2 regions of the Serratia liquefaciens ATCC 27592 genome follow, and region 2 is predicted to be linked to the other one. Evidence: predicted binding sites of a transcription regulator. Region 2 holds the regulator's gene; the other holds the start of a gene.
The links. The regulator sigma-54, encoded in region 2, starts transcription at its own class of promoters, with help from an activator protein. The targets are predictions, from matches to a motif close to GTTGGCACANNTTTCGCTNT.
Positions count from the first base shown of each region.

Region 1: the regulator sigma-54 is predicted to act here: its motif matches at 2,926-2,945, upstream of M495_RS02030 (circularly permuted type 2 ATP-grasp protein).

Region 1 covers NC_021741.1:438,021-442,415, forward strand. Annotated here, with positions in the region: gene M495_RS02020 (transglutaminase family protein) at 1-534, opposite strand, end outside; gene M495_RS02025 (alpha-E domain-containing protein) at 531-1,460, opposite strand; gene M495_RS02030 (circularly permuted type 2 ATP-grasp protein) at 1,454-2,890, opposite strand; gene M495_RS02035 (non-ribosomal peptide synthetase) at 3,136-4,395, opposite strand, start outside.
Region 2 covers NC_021741.1:4,629,403-4,633,797, reverse strand. Annotated here, with positions in the region: gene rapZ (RNase adapter RapZ) at 1-313, opposite strand, end outside; gene ptsN (PTS IIA-like nitrogen regulatory protein PtsN) at 445-906, opposite strand; gene hpf (ribosome hibernation promoting factor) at 1,065-1,352, opposite strand; gene rpoN (RNA polymerase factor sigma-54) at 1,376-2,809, opposite strand; gene lptB (LPS export ABC transporter ATP-binding protein) at 2,860-3,585, opposite strand; gene lptA (lipopolysaccharide ABC transporter substrate-binding protein LptA) at 3,592-4,131, opposite strand; gene lptC (LPS export ABC transporter periplasmic protein LptC) at 4,100-4,395, opposite strand, start outside.

The DNA.
Region 1 (4,395 bases), 1.0 Mb from region 2:
AATGTTCAGGCTGCGGCAGCAGGCCAAAAATACGTGGGTATGATCCTGACAGACGCCGGTGCCGGTCGCGAATGCCTGTGCCGCGCTGTCGGTGACACTCGTTGACCCTGGGGTGTACGGCATTTTGAGCAGCAGCTCGCCCATCAGATTTTCCAGCCCGTCCAGCACCGCCTGCGGTTGGTAGTAGCGCAGGGCGAAGGCCTGGATCGCGCTGTCGGGTTGGGTCAGCGGGCTGTGGCGCAGGAAGACCAGCGGCGACAAATGCCCCATCACCTGATCTTCGGCACCGTCTTCAATTTCCACCACGCCGTGGGCCTGAATGCTGATGGCCTGGTGCGGGTGATCCAGCGTCAGCACGTGCAGCACGTTGCCGAAGGCATCGGTGGTGCGCACCGCATCTTCCGGCAGCGTCAACTGCCATGAAATAATGCGCTGATGCTCCGAATCCTGCGGCGTCAGGCGCAGATACTGAGTGCTGCGCTGCACCTGCTGGGCATAGGTATAGTGGGTGTTGTGCTCAATGTTCAGTTTCATTGCGCCTCCAGATAAGTGTGATGGATGCTCTCCGCGATGCCGCCAATCTGGCCGAGAAACGCGTCCAGCCAGTCGTTCAACCCGACCTTGTTCAGATCTTTCATGCTGCTAAAGCGCAGCTCGGCGTGCAGCGTATGCGCCAGCCGGCGCGGCTGATTGGCACTGTTGCCGCCAATTTGCTCCAGCTGTTGCACCAGATCGCCGACGCAGGCCAGCAAGGAGCGGGGGATTTCATTACGCAGGATCATCAGTTCGGCAATGGTGTCCCGACTGAGCTGCTGCTTGTAGATGCTGTGGTAGGCTTCGCGTGCGCTCACTGCACGCAACAGCGTGTCCATGCGGTAATATTCGCGCACCGGGTCGCCGTCGCTGTCCATCAGCGAGTTCTTGACCCCTAACAGACGGGCAGTGCTGTCTGCGCGCTCCAGCAGGGTGCCGAGACGGATAAAGCACATGGCGTCGCTGCGCAGCAAAGTGCCGAACATCGCACCGCGAAACAGGTGAGAACGTTCCTTCACCCAGTCGAAAAAGCCATCCGCGCCCACTGACCCTATGCCCTGACGGCGGATCAGCTTCATTTCGATCCAGGTGGCGTTGATGCATTCCCAGACCTCGGAAGACAGGCTGCCGCGCACCGCATGGGCGTTGTTCCAGCCCATTTGCAGGCAGCTGTAAATGCTGCTGTGGTTACGGCTGTCGAGCGCAAAAAAGCTCACCAGATTGGCCATCGTCAGGTCTGGGTAGGCGGCGGCATACAGCTGTCCGGTACTGGTCAGATTGAGCGGTACCTGCAGATCCTGATCCTCGCTGTCGCGGATCGGCATCATCGACAGCTTGTTGGTGACGTCGAGCACCCGGGCGATGCTTTCCGCCCGCTCCAGATAGCGGGCCATCCAATAGAGTTCACTGGCAGTTCGGCTCAGCATGCGTCGTCCTCCAACACCCAGGTATCCTTGGTTCCCCCGCCTTGCGACGAGTTGACCACCAGTGAGCCTTGCGCCAGCGCCACGCGCGTCAGGCCGCCTGGCACCAGGCGGATTTCCGCGCCGCTGAGGGCGAACGGCCGTAAATCGATATGTCGCGGCGCCAAGCCGTCGTTGACGAAGGTCGGGCAGGTCGACAGCGCCAGCGTGTTTTGCGCAATGTAGTTATGCGGCTTGGCCAGCAGCAGGCTGCGGAAGTGAGCGATTTCGTCTTTGGTCGCCGCCGGGCCAATCAGCATGCCGTAGCCGCCGGCACCGTGTACCTCCTTCACCACCATCTGTTCCAGGTTCGCCAGCACGTACGACAGTTCATTCTTGTGGCGGCATTGCCAGGTGGGCACGTTATTGAGGATCGGCTCTTCCTGCAGGTAAAAACGCACCATGTCCGGCACGTACGGATAAATTGACTTGTCGTCGGCCACGCCGGTGCCGATGGCGTTGGCCAGCACCACGTTGCCGGCGCGGTATACCGACAGCAGGCCCGGCACGCCGAGCATCGAATCCGGGCGGAATGCCAACGGATCGAGGAAGGCGTCGTCCACCCGGCGGTAGATCACATCCACCTTGCAAGGCCCGGCGGTGGTGCGCATAAAGACCGCCCCGTCCTTGACGAACAGGTCGGCGCTTTCCACCAGCTCAACCCCCATCTGCTGCGCCAGGAAGCTGTGTTCGAAGTAGGCACTGTTGAAGCGGCCCGGCGTCAGCACCACCACGGTAGGATCGTTGATCGGCGAGCTTTCACGCAGGGTTTGCAGCAGGTGCGACGGGTAGCGCTCCACCGGCGCGATGCGTTGCTGAGCGAACAGCTCCGGGTACAGGCGCATCATCATTTTGCGGTTTTCCAGCATATAGGAAACACCGGACGGGGTGCGCAGGTTGTCTTCCAGCACGTAATACTGGCCGTCACCGTTGCGTACCATATCCACGCCGACGATGTGCGCGTAAATATTGCGGTGCAGATCGACCCCTTGCATGCAGGGTTGATATTGATCGTTGGCCAGCACCTGTTCCGCCGGAATGATCCCGGCTTTCAGAATGTGTTGTTGATGGTAAATATCGTGCAGAAAGGCGTTAAGCGCCTGTACGCGCTGGCGGATACCGCGATCGAGCATCGCCCACTCGCTGGCGGGTATGATGCGCGGTACGCTGTCGAACGGAATCAAGCGCTCAGCGCCGTCATCCTCACCATAAACGTTAAAGGTAATCCCCACCCGGTGAAACAGCAGCGCAGCCTCTTCCCTCTTGCGTTGAATGGCCTTTTGGTCAGCCTGTTGCAGCCAATGCCAGTAAGCCTCGTAGTGACCCCGGTGCTTACCCTCAGCCAGAAGCATCTCATCAAAAAACGGTGAAGCAGACAGATCGATATTTAGCATCATCACCTCGTCGACATTGCAGGCTGTATACAGAACCAGCATAAAATGTGCCAAGGTGATAAAGGGGCGAAAATGGCGCGAAAACGCCGGCTCGCGGCAGGAAATGGCCCGCTTTGGGTGCAACCAAAGCGGGCGCTGCCTTAAAACGGGGCAAAACTGCGGCGCGTGTGGGTTGACTATGAGCAGTGATGGCGCAACTCACCGGGCAAAGGACGCGGGCGGGCCCTGAAGACCCGCCCTGGTATTTATACCTGCAATGCTTGCTGCGAAGTGCCGATAGACTGCCGCAGATAATTCAGTAGCATTTGCCGGGTAAACCGCGGTTCTTCGATCCCGCTGTGCCGCAGGAAATGCTGCAGGTTGCTGCAATCCCATTGGTAGGTATTTTGGTAGAGCTGCACCGTCGATTGCCCATTCACCATATTGTCCCTGAACAGGCTGAGCAACGGGTAGAGCGGTGCATTAGCGTCGTGTTCCCACTGTGCTCGCCATTGATCGAAAGGCAGCTGTCGGAAACGGTAGCCACACTCGCGCTCCAGCAGGCGGAAGAAGGCTTGTAGCGTCAGGTTATTCTGGTGCTGGTGGATCAGGTTGAATTTCTTCCCTAACGCCTGAGGGTTGCGAGTGATATGGGCAATGGATTGGGTCATATAGTCCACCGTCGTCAGGCCCTCGCGCAGGTCTTGCAACACCGGCTGGGTGCCGCTGGTGATACAGGTTTTGACTAGCCGTCCCCACCATTGGTAGCTGGCGCTGACGCCGGTTCGGCTGTGGAAGGTGGCGTACCCCAGACGGAAGGTCATTAGTGGCAAGCCTTGCGATGCCGCCAGATCGGCAATTTTCTCCATTACCCATTTGCTGCGGACGTAGCCGATATCGGTGATCACCGCCGGCAGGTTCTGATCTATGTCGTCACTTTCCAGCATCACCCGTTTGCCGGTATGCAAGTGCCCCCAGCTGTAGACCGAAATCGTCGACATCAACATCAGTGGTTTGGTGCGTCGGTACGCGGCAAAACGAATGATTTCGCGCAGGCCCTGCACATTATCGCGTTTCATATAAGAATAGGGCTGGATAAAGTTCACCGCACTTGCCGAATGATAAATGATATCGATCCGCTGGCTGAGTTCACGGAAGTGCTCAGGTGACAGGGCGAAATCGTGCTCGGCCACGTCGCCGGGGATCAGATGGACGCGCGCGTACTGCTCGGCGGATAAAGTAATCTGATAGCGATTCAGGATCTCGTCGAGTCGTTGCTGCGGGGTTATCCGGCTGCGCTGCCGCACCAGGCAATACAACTCGGCACGGGTTGTGGCGAGCAACTCTGCCAGCAGATGCGCACCGACAAAGCCGGTGGCGCCGGTGAGCAAAATGGCTTTGGGGTCGCTGACCTGTCGCACATCATAATCCGGGTTGATGGTGATATCTGCAGGCAGCCAAACATCGTCTTGCAGAGCACGTACCGGTTCGCTGTCCACCGTCGGCAGTGCATGGCCGCTGCGTTC
Region 2 (4,395 bases):
GCGGGTGTAAGCGACGAGTATCACTGTAACGACGAATCAGTGTGTTACGGTCGGCATCAAGGAACAGCAACTGCGGCGAAAAGCTGTCCGGCAGTTGGGTCATCGCATATTCAAACACTTCCGGCGATTCCGGCATGTTACGCACGTCGATGCTTACCGCCGCGGAGCTGTTGCGTTCCGCCAGCGTATTGGCAAGCTGCGGCAGCAGTACCACGGGCAGGTTATCAACGCAGTAAAAACCCATGTCTTCCAGCGCCCGCAAGGCGACGGATTTCCCTGAACCGGAACGGCCGCTGACAATCATCAGCACCATGTGGCAACTCCCCCTGGCATCTCAGTGGCGTTTATCGCCACCGTTAGAAACTTTATTATTCCGGCCTGAACCGGAATCCATCATGGCTAAACAGTATCGTTATCCGGGCTGGAAGTCACGCCAGCCGGGCGTTACTCGGTGATGATTTGGTAAAGCTCTTCGTCACTTTGCGCCGCGCGCAGGCGGCGGCATACTGTTTTGTCGGCCAGACGCTTGGCGACCAGAGACAGGGTATGCAGATGGGTTTTACATTGGTCGGCCGGCACCAGCAGGGCGAACAGCAGATCGACCGGCTGGTTATCAATGGCGTCGAAGGCGATAGGTTGGTCGAGACGAATAAACACGCCAACGGCCCGCAGTGTGTCCTCTTCCAGTTTGCCATGGGGGATGGCGATACCGTTGCCGATACCGGTGCTGCCCATGCGCTCGCGGGTGAGAACCGCGTCAAACACCACCTGTGGTGACAGATTGAGCTGTTTGGCGGCCAGTTCGCTGATAATTTCCAAAGCCCGTTTCTTGCTGGTGCAATGTACGGAGCTTCTGGTGCACTCGATATTTAATACCGAGCTTAACTGCATTGTTTCGTTGTTCATCTCATCTTCACTTAAAACCACACCAGCAAGCAGGCTTGTGAGGTGATTTTTCGCCTTGTTTAACCCTGATGGCTTATCGGCGCGTACCCAAACAGGTAACGCGCCGATGGCCGAGGCTACGTTTGAGCCGTACCCGCTGACGGAAACGGCCCAGAATGTCAGTGTTGTTTCAGTTTGTCTTTATGTTTGTTCAATTGACGCGCCAGTTTGTCGATCAGGGTATCAATTGCCGCATACATGTTCTCGTCTTCCGAGGTGGCGTGCAACTCGCCTCCATTCACGTGCACCGTCGCTTCCGCAATCTGCTGCACTTTTTCCACACTAAGCACGACATACACCTGATTTATGCGGTCAAAATACTGTTCGAGTTTGGCGAACTTGGTGTTCACGAACTCACGCAAAGGTTCGGTGATTTCGATGTGGTGTCCGGTAATGTTGAGCTGCATAGTGTCTTCCTTCTCAATAGAGGTCAAACCAACTGTTTACGCTGGTTGGACGGCGGGATGGACAAAGACTCTCGGTACTTGGCGACGGTACGCCGCGCCACGATGATCCCCTGATCGGAGAGCAGGGTAGCCAGCTTGCTGTCGCTGAGCGGTTTGGCGGGGTTTTCCGCCGCAATCAATTTCTTCACCACCGCCCGGATCGCCGTAGAGGAAGCTTCGCCCCCGCTGTCGGTATTCACGTGGCTTGAGAAGAAATATTTCAATTCGAAAATGCCGCGCGGACTGTGCAAAAACTTCTGCGTGGTCACGCGTGAGATTGTCGATTCATGCATCTCCACGGCCTGAGCGATATCCGCCAGCACCATGGGCTTCATAAATTCCGCGCCTTGCTCAAAGAACGCCTGCTGCTGCTCGACGATGCAGCGCGAAACTTTCAGCAGGGTGTCGTTGCGGCTTTCCAGGCTCTTGATCAGCCATTTCGCTTCCTGCAAATTGCTGCGGATGTACTGACCGTCGCTGTCGTTACGCGCGCTATTGCCCAGCGCAGCATACTGCTGATTGATCTTCAGCCTTGGGATGCTGTCGCTGTTGAGCTCGACCGTCCACACATCCTGCACTTTGCGGACCAGCACGTCCGGGATCACGTACTCAGATTCGCCGGTGTTGATCGACTGGCCTGGACGCGGATCGAGTGACTGGATCAGCAACATCGCTTCTTTCAGTGTATCTTCTTTTGAGCGCGTTGTTCGCATCAGGCTGCGAAAGTCGTGGTTAGCCAGCAAGTCCAGATGTTCGCTGATGATCAGGCGCGCTTCCGCCAGGTAAGGCGTGTCTTGGGCGTATTGGGAGAGCTGAACCAGCAGACAATCGCGTAGGTCGCGCGCCGCGACGCCAACCGGATCAAACCGCTGTACGCGTTTCAATACCGCCTCGACTTCGTCCATTGTCACATTCTCGTCACCCATGCTCTCCAGAATGTCTTCCAGCGGCACGGTGAGATAGCCGGTGTCATCGACGGCGTCGACGATCGAGGTGGCAATGGCAGCATCGGTATCGGAAAACGGCGTCAGATCCACCTGCCACATCAGGTAATCCTGCAGGGTTTGGGTGGTTTCACCCTGATACACCGGCAGTTCGTCGTCACTGTAATCGGTGCGAGTTCCTGACGGAGTTCCGGCGGTATAGATCTCGTCCCAGGTGGCGTCCAGCGGCAGCTCTTCGGGCATGTCCTTTTGTTCCAGCGCCTCCCGGGTATCCAAACCTTCGGTTTCGGTCGTCTCTTTCGCGTCGATTTCTTCGTGCAGATCGGTCTGTTCAAGCAGTGGATTGCTCTCTAACGCCAGCTGTATCTCCTGCTGGAGCTCAAGCGTGGACAACTGCAGCAGGCGTATGGCCTGCTGGAGCTGGGGGGTCATGGCCAGTTGTTGGCTAAACCTGAGTTGCAAACCTTGCTTCATATTCTTCAGTCTACTTCCGTTAACAGTCGCCCATCAGGACGCGCCGGTACTCAGAGGCGGAATTCTTCGCCCAGATAAACGCGTTTTACCTGCTCATCGGCCAGAATAGCATCCGGCGTACCGTGAGCAATCAGTTTGCCCTGGCTGACGATATAGGCGCGTTCACACACGTCCAGCGTTTCGCGCACGTTGTGGTCGGTGATCAGCACGCCCAGGCCGCTGTCACGCAAGTGCTCGATAATTTTTTTAATGTCGATAACGGAAATCGGGTCAACCCCAGCGAAGGGTTCATCCAGCAGGATGAATTTCGGGTTAGCCGCCAGCGCACGGGCGATCTCCACGCGGCGACGTTCGCCACCGGACAGCGCCTGGCCCAGATTGTCGCGCAGATGGGAGATATGGAACTCTTCCATCAGCTCCACCGCACGGTCCGCCCGCTGTTCGCTGCTGAGATCGTCACGGATCTCCAGCACCGCCATCAGGTTGTCGTAAACGCTCAGGCGGCGGAAGATCGAGGCTTCCTGCGGCAGATAGCCGATGCCACGACGCGCACGGGCGTGCAGCGGCAGCAGGCTGATGTCTTCTTCGTCAATCACGATACGTCCGGCGTCACGCTGAACGATACCGACCACCATGTAGAACGTGGTGGTCTTGCCGGCGCCGTTTGGCCCCAGCAGGCCGACGATCTCGCCGGATTTCACTTTCAGGCTGACGTCTTCAACGACTTTGCGGCCCTTGTAGGCTTTCGCCAGGTTTTCTGCGATGAGTGTAGCCATAAGTGATTAGTTACTCTTGTTTTGCCCGTTTTTGTCTTGCAACTGCGACGGTACCAGAACCGTAGTCACGCGCTTGCCTTTATCGCTAAACGCCTGCATTTGCTGCTGTTGCACCAGGTAGGTGATGCGATCGCCCTTGACGTTGCTGTCGAGCTGTTCCAGGTAGGCGTTCCCGGTCAGGGTCACCAACTGAGACGCCACATCGTAACGCACCTTCTGAGCGTGGCCTTTCACCGGCTTGCCGCTGTCTTGCATCTGATAGAAGGTTACCGGGTTGCCGAAAGCTTCAATATAGGTTTTGTTCTGATCGCCGCCCGGGCGGGTGACCACGACTTTGTCCGCTTTGATATCGATGGTGCCTTGCTTGATCACCACGTTATCGGTAAAGGTGCTGACGTTGCTCTGCATGTCCAGAGACTGTTTCAGCGAGTCGATGCTCACCGGCTGATTGGAGTCGGACTTCAGCGCCCATGCGGGGGCGCTGGCGGCCAAAATCAAGCTGCCGATTAACAGATTACGGCTTGGTTTGTTGGTTTTGAATTTCATAGTTGGTCTTAACCTTATCAATCAGCTCAGCGGTCTTGGCCCGCAGGTTCCCACGCATTTTCATGCCGTTAGAGGTGAAGTTCGTCCCGTAAAGTGTCACTTCGTCATCCGAAGACACATCCTGGGTCACCAGGTTCACCTGAGCATTGTCTGTTTTAATTTTTTCCAGCTGCGACGTGGTGGTCAGGCTGTTCACCTCGACGTGGCCGTAAAGATACAGCATCCGGTCTTTAGTCAGTTTGGCGCGGTCGGCGCGAACTGACC